Regions from separate parts of the Bacillus sp. N12A5 genome, predicted to be linked through region 1. Evidence: a T-box and tRNA genes for the amino acid it is inferred to sense, from the RefSeq annotation. Region 1 holds a T-box; the other holds one or more tRNA genes.
The links. A T-box is a leader RNA that pairs with one kind of tRNA and senses whether it is charged. The one in region 1 lies ahead of tyrS (tyrosine--tRNA ligase), so its partner is inferred to be a tRNA-Tyr.

Region 1 (7,335 bases):
TTCTTCAGTCGGGGCTGAGCCGGATGCCGCCCGAAGAAGAATATCGCGCCCTTCTGAAGACAGCGTTCCCTCAAGCCGGTCAGGAATACCAAACCGCTGAACCTTCACATCAAGGTTTAATTTTCTCAAGGATGAGGCGATCAATAGAGCGCTCTTTTTTTCAGCGGCAGTTCCGGCTATTCTAGGGCCGATGGCTTCACTTAGCTGAGAAATGGTGGAGTACGCGCGATTGGCTTTGAATGGGAGCTCTCTCTCGCTATCTGATATTTGTACAGCGCGCGCGGCAGGGGTGACACTCTGTGCCGGCAAGAGAACCGTTCCGGCAGTTAAAACGGCCATCGTCATTACAGTCAAAAGCTTTTTCATCAAAAACCCTCCCCTAATGTATGGATGGAGAATATTTCGGGATGCTAAAGGAATTTCCTGCAAAATGAAGAGCGTTTTTGAAAAGACAGTGCTTTATACCTGCAAAAAAACGCTTATGAATGAAGAGTCATAAGCGTTTTGGGATATTAGGCTATAGGAGCTTTAAAAACTTGCGTTTGCCGACTTGGATAATCATATTCTCCTTTATTTCTGCATTGGCGTGAACATCTGTTATTTTCTCTCCGTCGATGCGGATACCCCCGTTTTGAATCATGCGGCGTGCCTCGCTCTTCGAAGAGAGGAGCTTCAATGTAACGAGCAGATCGACAATCGAGATTGTTTTCTCGCCTTCCCATTGGACAGCCGGAATATCATCAGGAAGGCTGTTTTCCTGAAAGACGGTTTTAAACGATTGTTCGGCAGTCTCAGCGGCTTCCGCTCCGTGATACATTCGGACGATTGTTTTGGCTAAAAGCATTTTGGCATCCCGCGGATGGACGGTGCCGGTTTCTAATTCTTTCACGAGCTGTTTTTTCTCTTCTAGCTCTAAGTCCGTTGCCAAATGGATGTATTTTTTCATCAGGCTGTCTGGCAGTGACATCGTTTTTCCGTACATGTCGTTTGGATGTTCGTCAATGCCGATGTAGTTGTGTTTCGATTTCGACATTTTCTCAACCCCGTCTAAGCCCTCCAAGAGCGGCATAAGGATGACGACTTGTTTTTCTTTGTTGTATCGTTCTTGGAAATGCCGGCCCATCAGCACATTGAAATGCTGGTCTGTTCCGCCTAATTCAATATCGCTTTCAAGAACGACGGAATCGTATCCCTGCATCAGCGGGTAAAAGAAATCGGCTTTTGCATGGCGATGCGTTCTTCAAAATCGTCGCGTTCCATGAGGCGGGCTACGGTTATTTTGCCTGCCAAGTCAATAACATCCTCCAGATTCAATGTCTTCAGCCATTTCGAGTTGTAGTGAAGCTCGATTTTGTCTGGATCCAGTACTTTTCCGAATTGCTCAAAGTATGTTTTGGCATTGTGCTGAACTTCTTCATCGGACAGCTGCTTTCTGGCTGCTGACTTTCCGGTCGGATCACCGATTTTTCCTGTGAAATCCCCAATTAACAGCTGGACAATGTGGCCGTTTTCTTGAAATTGGCGCAGCTTGTTTAACACCACCGTATGGCCCAGATGCACATCCGGTGCAGATGGATCTAATCCGAGCTTAATTTTTAGCGGTGTGCCTGTCGAAATTGATTTCACGAGCTTTGCCTTTAATTCCTCCGGCGGTATGACTTCTTGGGCGCCTGTCATGTATAGCTGAAGCTGTCTCTCGACTTCTTTTTGCTGTGCAGCTGTGAGCTGGTCAAATGTTTTCATCATTCGTTCTTCCTCCTTTTTTTGAAACACAAAAAAGAGCCCATCCCGATAAGGGACGTGGCTCAATGCACGCGGTACCACCCTGGTTGAAGACATCGTCTTCCGCTCATTCGAATAACGGTTTCCCGTTCTTTGCTACTAAGGTTCACAAAGAAAGCTCGGGGAGGTAATTCACGTTTGCTGTGTGCCGGCTCGCACCTTCCGCCGGCTCTCTGAAACAGGGAGACAAACCGCTACTGGATTCCCGTCAAAGCTTAGGTTGTATGAAGATTGTCAGCAACCTTTCTAAGCAGCCCTGTTAATATTTTCTGTTCGTCCTTCGTCATTCCCGCAATGAGCTCTGTTTCCCCTTTGTGAAACTCCGGGTAGAGTTCTTCGATCGCTTGTTTGCCGGAATCGGTGATAGAGACAAACACGAGTCGCCGATCCCTTGTGTCGATGCTTTTTCGGCAAAACTCCTTTTTTTCGAGCGTTTTGATCACGTTGCTTGCTGTAGCTGTAGATATCCCTGACAGCTCAGCGATTTTTCTCGTTTCGAGCGCTCCCCATACCCATAGATCATAAAGAATGGAGAAAGCGGTCCAAGAAAGGTTATAGGAAGAAAGAACCTCAGTCTCCATTTTGACACGGAGCCTTTGTGCAGACCGATACAGGTTTGTCGCAATCGATATGGCTTCCAGGTTCAGTGACTCAATGGGCATTTGTGTAAGCTTAGAAAGTGTGTCGTGTTCTTCTTTTCGAAGCTGCTGATGTGGATGAGAACGTTTCATTGTTTAAGCCTGCCTTAAGTTTCTGAATCATTAGCTATGAAACGAATTGTAACAGAGTCTGATGTGAACTTCAAGCCTATATATCGGTGAATAAAAAAAGACAAAAAAACACCAAACTAAAGAAAAACCCGCAAACGGGGGTGCCATCTTGCAAAAATATGTTCAATCCGTCTATAAACAAGATCCGTTTCACCTTTTTTCAGCAGAGCATGTGGTGACATTAGCGGTGATTGCCATTTTGGCCATTTTGTTGTTTCTGTTCCGCGAACTGGTCAGGCGGCCTAAACTCAGCTTATTTCTGCGCTATTTGTTTGTGTTTCTGCTGGTTGGTTCGCAAATCGGTTATCAAATATGGATGATCGCAACGGGGAGGTGGTCTGTGCGCACTTCATTGCCTCTCCAGCTTAGTGACTTGTCGGTGTATTTGTCGGCCATTATGCTAGTAACAAAAAACAGAAAGCTGTTTGTCTTCTTATATTTTGTCGGCATCGGGAGCTCGATTCAGGCTCTTTTGACACCTGACCTCGGTATGTTTTCATTTCCGCATGTTCGATATATCCTCTTTTTTATTTCGCACGGATCTGTGTTTTTATCCTGCCTGCTGATGGCGGTGGTTGGCACTTATAGAATGAGCCAGCGCTCTTTATGGGTGACCGTCCTGATTGTCAATGTGTATGGAGTCTGCATTTATCTGCTTGATCGCTGGCTTGGCGCGAATTATATGTACTTGACGAAAAAACCGGGAGGCTCTTCTCTCTTGGATGTTCTCGGGCCGTGGCCGTGGTATATCGCTTCGGCTGAAGCCATAACGATTGCCAGCTTCTACATCCTCTACTGGCTTTATCGCATGATGAAAAAATGACATCTTTTTTGTTGTATGACACATTCTGTTTAAAAAATTGTCGGAGAACGTGTTTATTTTTTTGAAAAAGGGTATGTAACTTGTACAACAAAAAGGGAGATGAATACCATTGAGGAAAGATGAAATCATGCATATCGTATCATGCGCAGATGATAATTATGCTCGTCATTTAGGTGGGATGTTCGTTTCTTTATTGACAAATATGGATCAGGAGAGAGAAGTAAAATTATACGTCATAGATGGCGGAATTAAACCTGATAACAAAAAAAGACTGGAAGAAACCACATTGAAATTCGGCGTGCCGATTGAGTTTTTAGAAGTGGATACCAATATGTATGAGCATGCGGTAGAAAGCAGCCATATTACAAAAGCCGCGTATTACCGCATTTCAATCCCAGACTTAATTAAGGATGAGAGCATCAAGCGAATGATTTATATCGATTGTGACGCGCTTGTCTTGGAGGATATTTCGAAGTTATGGGACTTGGACATTGCGCCATACACCGTAGCCGCTGTTGAGGATGCGGGGCAGCATGAACGCCTGAAAGAAATGAATGTCACTGATACAGGAAAGTATTTTAACTCAGGTATCATGATTATTGATTTTGAGTCTTGGAGAAAGCAAAACATCACAGAAAAAGTCATCAACTTTATCAATGAACACCCAGACGAAGACTTTCTTGTGCTGCATGACCAAGATGCACTGAATGCGATCTTGTATGATCAGTGGTATGAACTTCATCCGCGCTGGAACGCTCAAACATATATCATGTTAAAATTGAAAACACCACCGACTCTGTTAGGGCGGAAGCAATATAATGAAACGAGAGAAAACCCGGCAATCGTGCACTTCTGCGGCGGAGAAAAACCTTGGAACTCCAATACAAAACATCCGTATCGCGAGGAGTATTTCCATTACATGTCCTATACGAAGTGGAATACGATTGGGAACCCGGCGATCAACCAATAAATTGAATATAAAAAACGCTTTTGATATCTCAAAAGCGTTTTTTTGTTTGCCTCAGCGCGCCACTGACCGTTGATAAAACCGCTGAATATGCATGGCGATATAGCACAATTCTTTTTCAGGAAACTCAAACCCGTATTCCTTCTTCACAAATGTGCCGATGCTTAGGGCACACAGGAAGGCATCCTTAAACTTCTCTTTAATAATGTCGATCATTTCTGCATCCAGCTCGTAAATGGATTCGCCCGCTTTGATGTGTTGAATGGCAAAGCGGAGATGCGTCACAAGCCGTTCATAAGAGATGGTATCTTCCACAATATTGATTGACAGCTGAGTTTCAATAATCTCGATAATATCACGGATCATCGTTGTAATATCAAGTGTCTGCGTCATGTCACCGGCATTGTTTCTAGCCGTGTGGATATGCATGGCGATATTGCCGATTTCATCATCAGGAATGTGAATCCCCAGTTTATCTTGAATCAACGCTCTGGCCCATAAGCCGATCTGGAATTCCTTCGGATAAAGGACTTTGATCTCATTCAGCAGCGGGTTTTTGATGACCATTCCATTGCTGAGGCGTTCGATTGCAAAGGAGAGATGGTCTGAAAAAGCGACATGAATACGCTCGTTGATTTTAATGTTCAGCTCTTGTTCGGCATGGGAGATAATTTGCTCGGAAATCTGAATATGGTCTTCCGGCAATGTTTCTAAAATCTCTTCGAACTGCTTATAATCAGGTGTATCTTTTCTGACAAAGGTTTTTTCTATTTTTGACGGATCGACAATATCATTCTTCTTTTTGTCGAACGCAATTCCTGCACCTAAGAGAATCTTCTCTTCATTTTGATCCTTTACGACGATAGCATTATGATTTAAGATTCTTTTAATTTTCATAGCTCTTTTGTCCTTTCATCCCCCGTTTTATGAATGAAAACGAATAAATCCAGTTATTCTGTCTCTTCTTTAAACCCGAGAAACAATGTAGCTATAAAAGCAGAGACGGCCGCGATCAAAAAACCGATCATATAATGAACGAAATTAGCAGCGCCGAACGGCAGCACGATTGAAATCATCGGAATGCCTGTCAGCCCGTAGGAATTCGACACAACATGCATCGCAACCACATATGCGCCTCCAATAGCCCCGCCGATGGCAGCCCCGATAAAGGGCCGGATCAGTTTGACATTGACCCCGAATACAATCGGCTCCACAATGCCTAAAAACGCGGTAAGGGAAGCGGGGAGCGCAATTTTCTTCAGTCTTGATTGTTTCGTTTTGAAGAAAACCGCAAGTCCCGCTCCGCCTTGGGCCACATTTGCCATCGACCATATCGGCACTAAAAAGTTCACCCCGACATGCGGATCGGAAAGCAGCGTTGCTTCAATCGCATAAAAGCTATGATGCAACCCGGACAAAACGATGGTGGAGTAGATGCCGCCGAACAGGGCTCCGGCAGCAATGCCGGCGTGATCATAGATATAGACAATCGATTGTGTCATGATCTGGCCGATGATGGATGCGGCGGGATTCATCACAATCAGCGCGAGGCACCCTGTCACCATGACTGTAATAAAAGGAATGATGACGGCATCAAGCGACTTCGGCACAATCGATTTTAACAGCTTCTCGATTTTGCTCATGACATAAACGGAGAGAAGAATCGGGATAATGGAGCCTTGATAGCCCATCATTGGAATATGCAGCCCCCAGATGTCTAGTGAAGCGGGGGTTTTGCTGCCGAGCATAGACGGATCCAGCAGATCAGGATGCGTCAAAAGCCCTGCTATTACTGCCCCTAAATATGGATTGCTGCCAAATTGCCGTGCGGCACTGAAGCCGACTAATATCGGCAGCAAAATAAAGGCTGTGCTGGACACGAGGTCGAGCATCTTGATCAATGGGCTGTCGGCTGCGAACCAGTGAAACACCTTAATCATGCCGATCAGCCCCATGAGAAGGCCGCTTGCTGTGATTGCCGGGATAATCGGCACAAAAATATCGGACAGTGTTTTTGCAAATGCTGCGACAGGGTTCAGCTTTTTGCTCGCCTTTTTCTGTTGAACAGGCTCTTCAGAAGGTGCGGCCTCCCACACGTGAACGACTTCTTTATATATTTTGTTGACGACGCCTGCTCCGAAGATGATCTGGAATAGCCCATATCGGAAAAAGGTGCCCTGCACACCTTGCAGGTTTTCAATAGCATGTATATCGATTTTCGTCTCGTCTTTTACCTCAAAACGAAGACGGGTTGTACAATGGCTGATGCTGATAATATTGCTTTTTCCTCCTGCGAGGAGCAATAATTCTTTTGCAATCTCTTTTTGCAAACAATCAAAACCTCCTTTGCTGAAGAAAAGTCGGCTTGTTCATCGTATCAAATGAAAAGTTGACAATCAAAATGAAAAAAGTGAGAATTACCGGCTGAAAATGACAAAACGTGCTAGGACAACAAAAAATGCCCGCGTCGGTGACGGAGCATGAGAATAGGGATTGTCCATGGCGCCGTTATGAGCCCAACACGAAAAGAAGAGTTAAAATGCCCTCAATTTTAAGGCACTAATACTCCCTTTGCATCATTAGGTCTTGCCTGCCTGACCAGTCACAATCCCGCCATATGTGGTGATAACTGTAATAACGTTCATTTTATGCTGTTCATAGCTGGATAGCAATAGTATGAAAAGCCTGTGCGATGAATGGGAAAAAGGTTGTATGTGATGGTTGGGAATGTAAAAACGCCTGTAAGACCCAGAATACAGGTCTTACAGGCGTTTTGGTTACTTTTTCGGTTTAACGGCATTCAGCCGTTTTTGCAGTTTTGTTTTTTCAGTGGATGCTTGCAATTGATTCACTGCAGAATGAGCGGATGCCTTTGATTTTTTTGTTTTGTCCTTTTCAGCCTTTTTCACTTTGTTTTTGGCAGTTTCGATTTTTTTGGCTTCGGCTGCCGCCACTTTTTTCTTCACTTTGTCTAACCGTTTTTGCAATGACGT
Region 2 (7,335 bases), on a different contig from region 1:
CCTTTAGCTGTCACGTCTATCGCTTGTGTTTCCGGATCAAGAAAATCAATGTTTTGCGAGCTGCCCAGCCCTACAGTCTTAATAGGGACATTCTCAAACTTCTGATCCGCTTCACTATCCACTTCAATATGCAAAGTCACTTTTGACGGCGAGATCTTTTTGACGCCGTCAGGAAGCGGGATATCTGCCTCGATATCGGAATCCTTGGTGATCTTGCTTAAATCTAAGCTGACGCCGTCAATAAATTCAAGAGAATCCAACACATCCTGCGAGCCGTAAACTGTTACCTCGCTGGGGCTGGATTCTATATTTGCTATGCTGACACCGTCAGGAAGGCTTCCTGTCCGTTCAATTTTAAAGGGCACTTTTTTACTCGGGCTTGTCACCGGGACGGTAATCTTGATGACCGAGGGCTCCACATCGACAGGAAGCGCGTTTCCATCTTTATCATAGACAGTCACTTTCGCTTCCTTTTCAATCGTTTCATCTGCGTTTTCCAGGTTCACTGAAGCTTTGACAAGTGAAATATTATCGATCACATTTTTAGATCCTGTAATCTGCACATTTTTCGGACTGACAATCGGCTGCTCCGGAGAATAGCCTTTTTTCATTTTGCTTTTATTGTAGTATTCCACCTCTACGGGAAAGCTTTTGGTCGTCCGTTCTTGAATGGTTACTGTCGTAACAGACGGGTTGATTGAGATTGTCAGCCCATCCGACACATTTTTGGCCTTAAGCTCGACCTTATGTGTGCCGGTTTTCAAATGTTCCATATCGGCATATATTTCGAAGTTCTTGGTCTGCCTAGCCTTTTTCACGGCGCTTGTCGAACCTTTTATCGTGACATTTACCGTTTGCGGTACACCTGTCACGACGTAATTTTCGTCATCATAATACGCTTTGACCGGAATATCGGTCAGTGTTGCTTCATCAGTTGTTGATGTCGGAAAGAAAGATTCACCCGGTTTTTTCGGAGTCGGTGCTTGATTGCTGTTAACCGCCACATAAAGCAAGAGCGCGAAAAGCAGCGCAATGATTTTCACAGCCCAGCGGTTGTTTAAGAATTTATCCATTTTTCTTGCCCCTCCAATACCAGCGGTTAGAAGAAGTGTCTCTGGTGTTTTTCTTAAACTCGGCTTCAAGCATTTCTTTCAGTGCTTCTTCCGTCAGCTCTCTGTGAAGGTCGCCGTTCTTCGCCACACTGACGCCGCCGGTCTCTTCAGACACAATAATCGTCAAACTGTCCGTTACTTCACTGATGCCGACAGCCGCTCTGTGCCGCGTACCCAGTTCTTTTGAAATAAACGGGCTCTCCGAAAGCGGCAGATAACAGGCTGCAGCGGCAATTTCATTATTCTTCATAATCACCGCACCGTCATGAAGCGGGGTGTTCGGAATAAAAATATTGATCAGCAGCTCAGAGCTGACTTTGGCATTCAATGGGATGCCGGTCTCAATATAATCTCCCATTCCGGTATCCCGCTCAATGGTCAGCAGGGCGCCTATACGGCGTTTTGCCATATAATTAATCGCTTTTGCAATGGCCTCAATCGTTTTCTGCTGCGCTTCCTCTACAGGCGTGCCGCTCCTTGAAAAAAAGCGGCCGCGGCCAAGCTGTTCAAGCGCTCTTCTCAGCTCAGGCTGAAAGATAATAATAATTGCTAAAAATCCCCATGTTATCGCTTGGTCCATCAGCCATTGAAGTGTGCTGAGGCCCAAATATTGGCTGGCCATACGGACAAGCACGATCACGACAATTCCTTTTAACAGCTGAACCGCTTTCGTGCCGCGTATCACCATAATCAGTTTATATATCACATACCAAACAAGGAGAATATCAACGGCATTGCCGAGGTACTGCAAAAAAGGGATATCCTCAAAAGCCATTTCCTCGTCCTCCAAGAATTCAGTCATTTCGTAATGTTTGTTTTACGTGTTACGCATATGTACTTTACATAGCGAGCCCATTATACCACATTTCGATTTAGCAAGTGAAATGTGCCAGCCCTTTCAGCACGCAAAAAAAAGAGCAAAGCGCTGATACGCTTTACTCTTTTCCGTTCGGATCTAATGCACTAAATACACTTTTCCCCGCAGACTTCATTTTGTACCATGTCCAGTCGAATAACTCATTGATTTCTTCAATCTGACCGGTGACTTGTCCAGCAGAGGCCATATACTTTTCGCCGTTTACGACGGTTACATCCCCGTCTATTTTTCCTTTAATAATCAGCTTGCCGTTTTTGACAGTGACATCACCTTTGACCGTCTCACCTTCAGGCACGATCACAGTATTGTTATGCACCACAAGATTCGGCTGCTTGGACACGCTGAAATTGTGGTCATTATGCCAGCTGTTTAAAAAACCTCCGCCCATCAAAATGATGAATACCGCAGCAGCTGCGATAACGGGATGGGATCTGAACCATCTTTTCACAGAAGCTCTTTTCTTCTCCTTAGGCAATTTCGCCATGACGTTAGCGGTAAAATTCGCGGGGGCTTCAACATGCGATGTGCTCCGGACGAGCGCTATGGATTTTTCCATCTCATAAAAATGCTTTTTGCATTTCTCGCATGTCTCAAGATGTTCCTTTAATACCTGTTCATCTTTTGGAGGGATATCTCCATCAAGATGCATATGCATAAGCTGCACAATTTGTTCTGGACAGCCCATTTCATCACCCCACTTAAAGATCCCTTAATTGTTTTCTAAGAGCCTCTCTGCCTCTGTGAATCCGCGTTTTTACAGTTCCCACAGGGATGTTCAGAATCTCGCCAATTTCAATTAGTGAGAGTTCGTCAATATACTTTAATACGATGACTGTTCTGTATTTGTCAGGAAGCTTTAAAATTTTCTGCTGTATCGTGTTAGAGAGCTCCAGCGACACAACAGCATCTTCAGGCAAAACCCCATCTGCGGCGATTTGTGAATACATCGTCAAGCCTTCCGTACCAGCCACCTCTGCATCGAGGTAATAATCAGGCTTCTTTTTGCGAATGCGATCAATGGTCAAATTGGTTGCGATTCGATAAAGCCAAGTTGAAAATTTCCGGTTAATATCAAAACTGTCGATATTAACGTACGCTCTGATGAAAGCCTCCTGTGCAATATCCTCCGCCTCATGCACATTGCCAAGCATACGGTAGCAAAGCTGATAAATTTTATCCTTGTAAATATCTACGATGTCCGCAAATGCATTTTGGTCGCCTTTTTTGACTTGCTTAATTCTCTTTTTAATCATCATTTCCATATTTATCTAACCTCTGCCTTCACCGGTCTGTATGTATACGAGCTTCGTTTCAAAAGGTTTCAACTTTTTTATAAAATAAGTTTATCAAATTTTTGGCAGGGTGTAGATGGTAATTCGTGAATAAACTACCTTAACATATTTTTAAAATTACTATACAGACTGAACAGTTAGAAGTTGGAATGATTTTAAAAAGAAAAAAAGACACCTTTTGATCAAAGGTGTCTGTGACTGGGCTAGCTGGATTCGAACCAACGCATGACGGAGTCAAAGTCCGTTGCCTTACCGCTTGGCTATAGCCCAATAATGGTGGAGGGGGGCAGATTCGAACTGCCGAACCCTGAGGGAGCGGATTTACAGTCCGCCGCGTTTAGCCACTTCGCTACCCCTCCATATTCATGTAAGAAAAGAGTGCCGGCAAGAGGACTTGAACCCCCAACCTACTGATTACAAGTCAGTTGCTCTACCAATTGAGCTACACCGGCAAGATGGTGGAGGATGACGGGCTCGAACCGCCGACCCTCTGCTTGTAAGGCAGATGCTCTCCCAGCTGAGCTAATCCTCCAAATGGTGACCCGTACGGGATTCGAACCCGTGTTACCGCCGTGAAAGGGCGGTGTCTTAACCGCTTGACCAACGGGCCGTTTGTGTTCTCGTCGAGCTGACAAAAGTTATTATATACAGGTTACCACCCCTTTGTAAAGAGAAAAATTAAATTTTTTATTTTCAAACTTTTTAACTCCTTTTTTAACTGAAAAAGCCCCCCAACATTTATCATTTCTTTTATGATAGAGACAAGCGAATCAAGAGAGGAGAAACCAAGATGATGCTAGTCAGCTCTTGCCTTGGCGGCATTGAATGCAGATACAACGGCTCTCATGCCGCATCAGAGAAAATCAGAAAACTTCTCGATGAAAATAAAGCCATCATGGCTTGCCCTGAGCTTCTCGGCGGCTTCTCAACTCCCCGTGAACCTGCGGAAATCATCGGAGGCACCGGCGAGGATGTTCTCAATGGAACCGCGAAAACATTAGCTTACGCAAAAGAAATCAATGCCTCTGCCGTCATATTAAAAGAAAACAGTCCATCGTGCGGAAGCAGGTTTATCTATAACGGCACATTCTCCGGCCAAAAAATCACCGGCAGCGGAGTGACCGCCGCACTGTTAAAACGAGCGGGCTACCGCGTTATTTCAGAAAACCAGCTAGATGACATAATGTAAGGAGGGCACAACATGACTCAAGACATTTCTTTATCCTTCTATAGGCCTGAACACTTGCAGGAGCTTCAATCATTCACGCTAACCAACGATGACAAACGCTTTACCTCCCTCCCAAAAGAGGTGCTGACTCAGGCCCTTGGCATACAGGACCGGTATCCGGTTGTCATCTTAAAAGACGATCTGCCAGTCGGTTTTTTTATTTTACACACTTCAAAAGAAACGCTTGCTCCCTATTCTAACAACCCATTTGCTTTACTGCTCAGTTCCCTGTCATTAAATGCTATGCATCACGGAAAAGGCTATGCCAAAAAAGCAATGCTTCAGCTTCCCTCTTTTGTGAGCGGTTATTTTCCATGGTGCGATGAAATCATCTTGGCCGTCAATCACCTAAACTCACGAGCAAAGCACCTTTATATGAAAAGCGGGTTCCTTGATAAAGGCCGGCGAAGAATCGGGCCTCTCGGAGAACAGCTGATTCTTCATTATTTCTTATAGGCCCAAATGAAATAAAATTTCAAAAACGAAAAAACATAGTTGAAATATCATAACAGAAATGAATATACTGAATATTGAAATATATTATGTTAAAACAGGGGGCATCCTCATGTCAGAACCATTACATCTTCACCGTCTTACAACGGAATCACGCAATAGCCAAACAACAGAAATCCACAAAGCAAACACGCTCGGCATCCTCAAGATGATCAACAACGAAGATATGAAAGTCGCAGCCGCCGTTCAGCAGGTTCTCCCCGATATCAAAATAGCCGTAGATTGCGCCTGCGACTCGTTTCAAAATGGAGGCCGGCTCATATATACAGGCGCCGGCACTAGCGGCAGACTCGGTGTGATGGATGCCGTTGAATGTCCTCCCACCTACAGCGTAAACCCAGATCAGGTCATCGGTATCATGGCTGGAGGCCCCAACGCATTTTTGCAGGCAGCAGAGGGGATTGAGGACAGTGAAGAAGCCGGAGCTGAGGATCTAAAAAACATACAGCTCACTCCAAACGACACTGTCATTGCCATTGCAGCAAGCGGACGCACACCTTATGCCGCAGGCGCCCTAACATACGCCCGCAAAGTCGGAGCACATACCATCGCCCTTACCTGTAATGAAAACTCCGCCATCAGTAAGGATGCGGATCACAGCATTGAGGTTGTCGTCGGGCCTGAGGCCATTACAGGATCAACACGTATGAAAGCCGCAACCGCTCATAAAATGATTCTAAACATGATATCCACGGCAGTCATGGTCAAAATCGGCAAGGTTTACGAAAACTTGATGGTAGACGTTAACGTCAGCAACAAAAAATTAAAAGAACGCGCCATCAGCATCATCCAAAGTCTCACAAACGCTTCATACGACACAGCAAGAAACACATTAGAACAAGCCAATCAACACGTTAAAACGGCAATCGTCATGCTCAAAACAAGCACAGATCAGGAAAAGGCTAAGGCATTGCTTGATGAAGCAAACGGTTTTATAGACACGGCAATCGAATATTACCATTTAAGATAAGGAGAGACCGGGAATGGCAACAGGCGGATTAGCAATCATCCAATCAATGAAGCACAAGCTCCCTCCATCTGAGCGTAAACTTGCAGATTACATCCTAACCCAGCCCCACAAAGCAATCGAAAGCACTGTCAGTGAAATCAGCGCCTTAGCCAATTCAAGTGACGCTGCCGTCATCAGACTCTGCAAATCACTTGGGCTAAAAGGCTTTCAAGATCTAAAAATGAGAATAGCAGGGGATCTGGCAAAGCCCTCCTTACAAGGCTACCGGGACATTGCGCCCCACGAACCGCTGCCCTCCATTTCTGAAAAAGCGGCCGGAAATGCCATTCAAGCCATTCAGGATACGTCAGACCTGATGGACTACAAAGAGCTTGAACGAGCGGTTTCTCTGCTTCTCAAAGCTCATACCGTGCATTTTATCGGTGTCGGCGCTTCCGGTATTGTTGCCAAGGACGTCCAGCAAAAGTGGCTTCGTATTCATAAACCAGCAACTGCATTCACAGATACTCATCTTGTGGCATCTTTAATCGCAAACGCGGATAAGGAAGACATCGTATTCGCCATTTCATTTTCAGGAGAGACGCAGGAAATTATTGAACTGCTCGCCATGGCTAAGGAAAAAGGAATCACAACGATCAGCCTCACACAATTCAGTCAAACATCCGTCTCCGCGCTCGCTGATGTCCCATTGTACACAGCACATTCCAATGAAGCCCTGCTTCGAAGTGCAGCCACTTCCTCCCGTCTCGCCCAGCTTTTTATGATTGATGTTTTGTTTCTAGGTATGGCAGCCGAGCAATATGAAGAAACAACCGGCTACATTGATAAAACAAGAGCAGCCATACAATCTATGCGGAAAAAATAAGGCATCTTGAAGGGGAGGGGTTTTGATGAGCAAAGAAAATAACTACCAGCATCTCGCAAAGAAAATCCTTGAGCTATGCGGAGGAAAATCCAATATTTCTTCATATACGCATTGCATGACACGCCTGCGTATTACGCCTTACGATGGGAGTAAAACAGATGTTCAGGCTTTAAGAGAGCTCGACGGCGTACTAGGGGTTGTTGAGGCTGAAACCTTACAAATTATCCTCGGCACAGGAGTCGTCAATCATGTCACAGCCGCTTTCTCAAAGCTCGTGTCAGCAGAAGAGGGTGTCAATGTTACAGAAGCAGCCGCTAAAAAGAAGGCCGATATCAACCGAAAAAACGCCACTCCTTTTAAACTTTTTTTACGTAAAATTGCCAGCATCTTTATCCCTCTTATTCCTGCACTCGTCGCTTCCGGTTTAATTACTGGGATTACCAAAGCAATTATTCAAGCCGGATGGCTCTCTGCAGAA

Region 2: it encodes a tRNA-Tyr, which carries the amino acid that the T-box ahead of tyrS (tyrosine--tRNA ligase) is inferred to sense. The anticodon was not compared.

What each region holds. Positions count from the first base shown of each region.
Region 1 is NZ_JALAMR010000017.1:81,783-89,117, reverse strand. Features, by position in the region: gene ywaD (aminopeptidase YwaD) at 1-366, opposite strand, end outside; partial or broken gene tyrS (tyrosine--tRNA ligase) at 518-1,746, opposite strand; T-box leader at 1,792-2,003, opposite strand; gene ywaE (tyrZ transcriptional regulator YwaE) at 1,998-2,513, opposite strand; gene MOC09_RS17450 (TIGR02206 family membrane protein) at 2,662-3,375, shown strand; gene MOC09_RS17445 (glycosyltransferase family 8 protein) at 3,485-4,345, shown strand; gene sacY (transcription antiterminator SacY) at 4,397-5,239, opposite strand; gene sacX (SacY negative regulator SacX) at 5,293-6,672, opposite strand; gene MOC09_RS17430 (S8 family serine peptidase) at 7,120-7,335, opposite strand, start outside.
Region 2 is NZ_JALAMR010000001.1:35,966-43,300, forward strand. Features, by position in the region: gene cdaR (CdaA regulatory protein CdaR) at 1-1,073, opposite strand, end outside; gene cdaA (diadenylate cyclase CdaA) at 1,066-1,887, opposite strand; gene rsiW (anti-sigma-W factor RsiW) at 2,048-2,674, opposite strand; gene sigW (RNA polymerase sigma factor SigW) at 2,688-3,251, opposite strand; tRNA gene MOC09_RS00200 (tRNA-Gln) at 3,480-3,551, opposite strand; tRNA gene MOC09_RS00205 (tRNA-Tyr) at 3,556-3,640, opposite strand; tRNA gene MOC09_RS00210 (tRNA-Thr) at 3,661-3,733, opposite strand; tRNA gene MOC09_RS00215 (tRNA-Val) at 3,738-3,813, opposite strand; tRNA gene MOC09_RS00220 (tRNA-Glu) at 3,817-3,891, opposite strand; gene MOC09_RS00225 (DUF523 domain-containing protein) at 4,072-4,470, shown strand; gene MOC09_RS00230 (GNAT family N-acetyltransferase) at 4,483-4,965, shown strand; gene murQ (N-acetylmuramic acid 6-phosphate etherase) at 5,075-5,992, shown strand; gene MOC09_RS00240 (MurR/RpiR family transcriptional regulator) at 6,006-6,857, shown strand; gene MOC09_RS00245 (PTS transporter subunit EIIC) at 6,883-7,335, shown strand, end outside.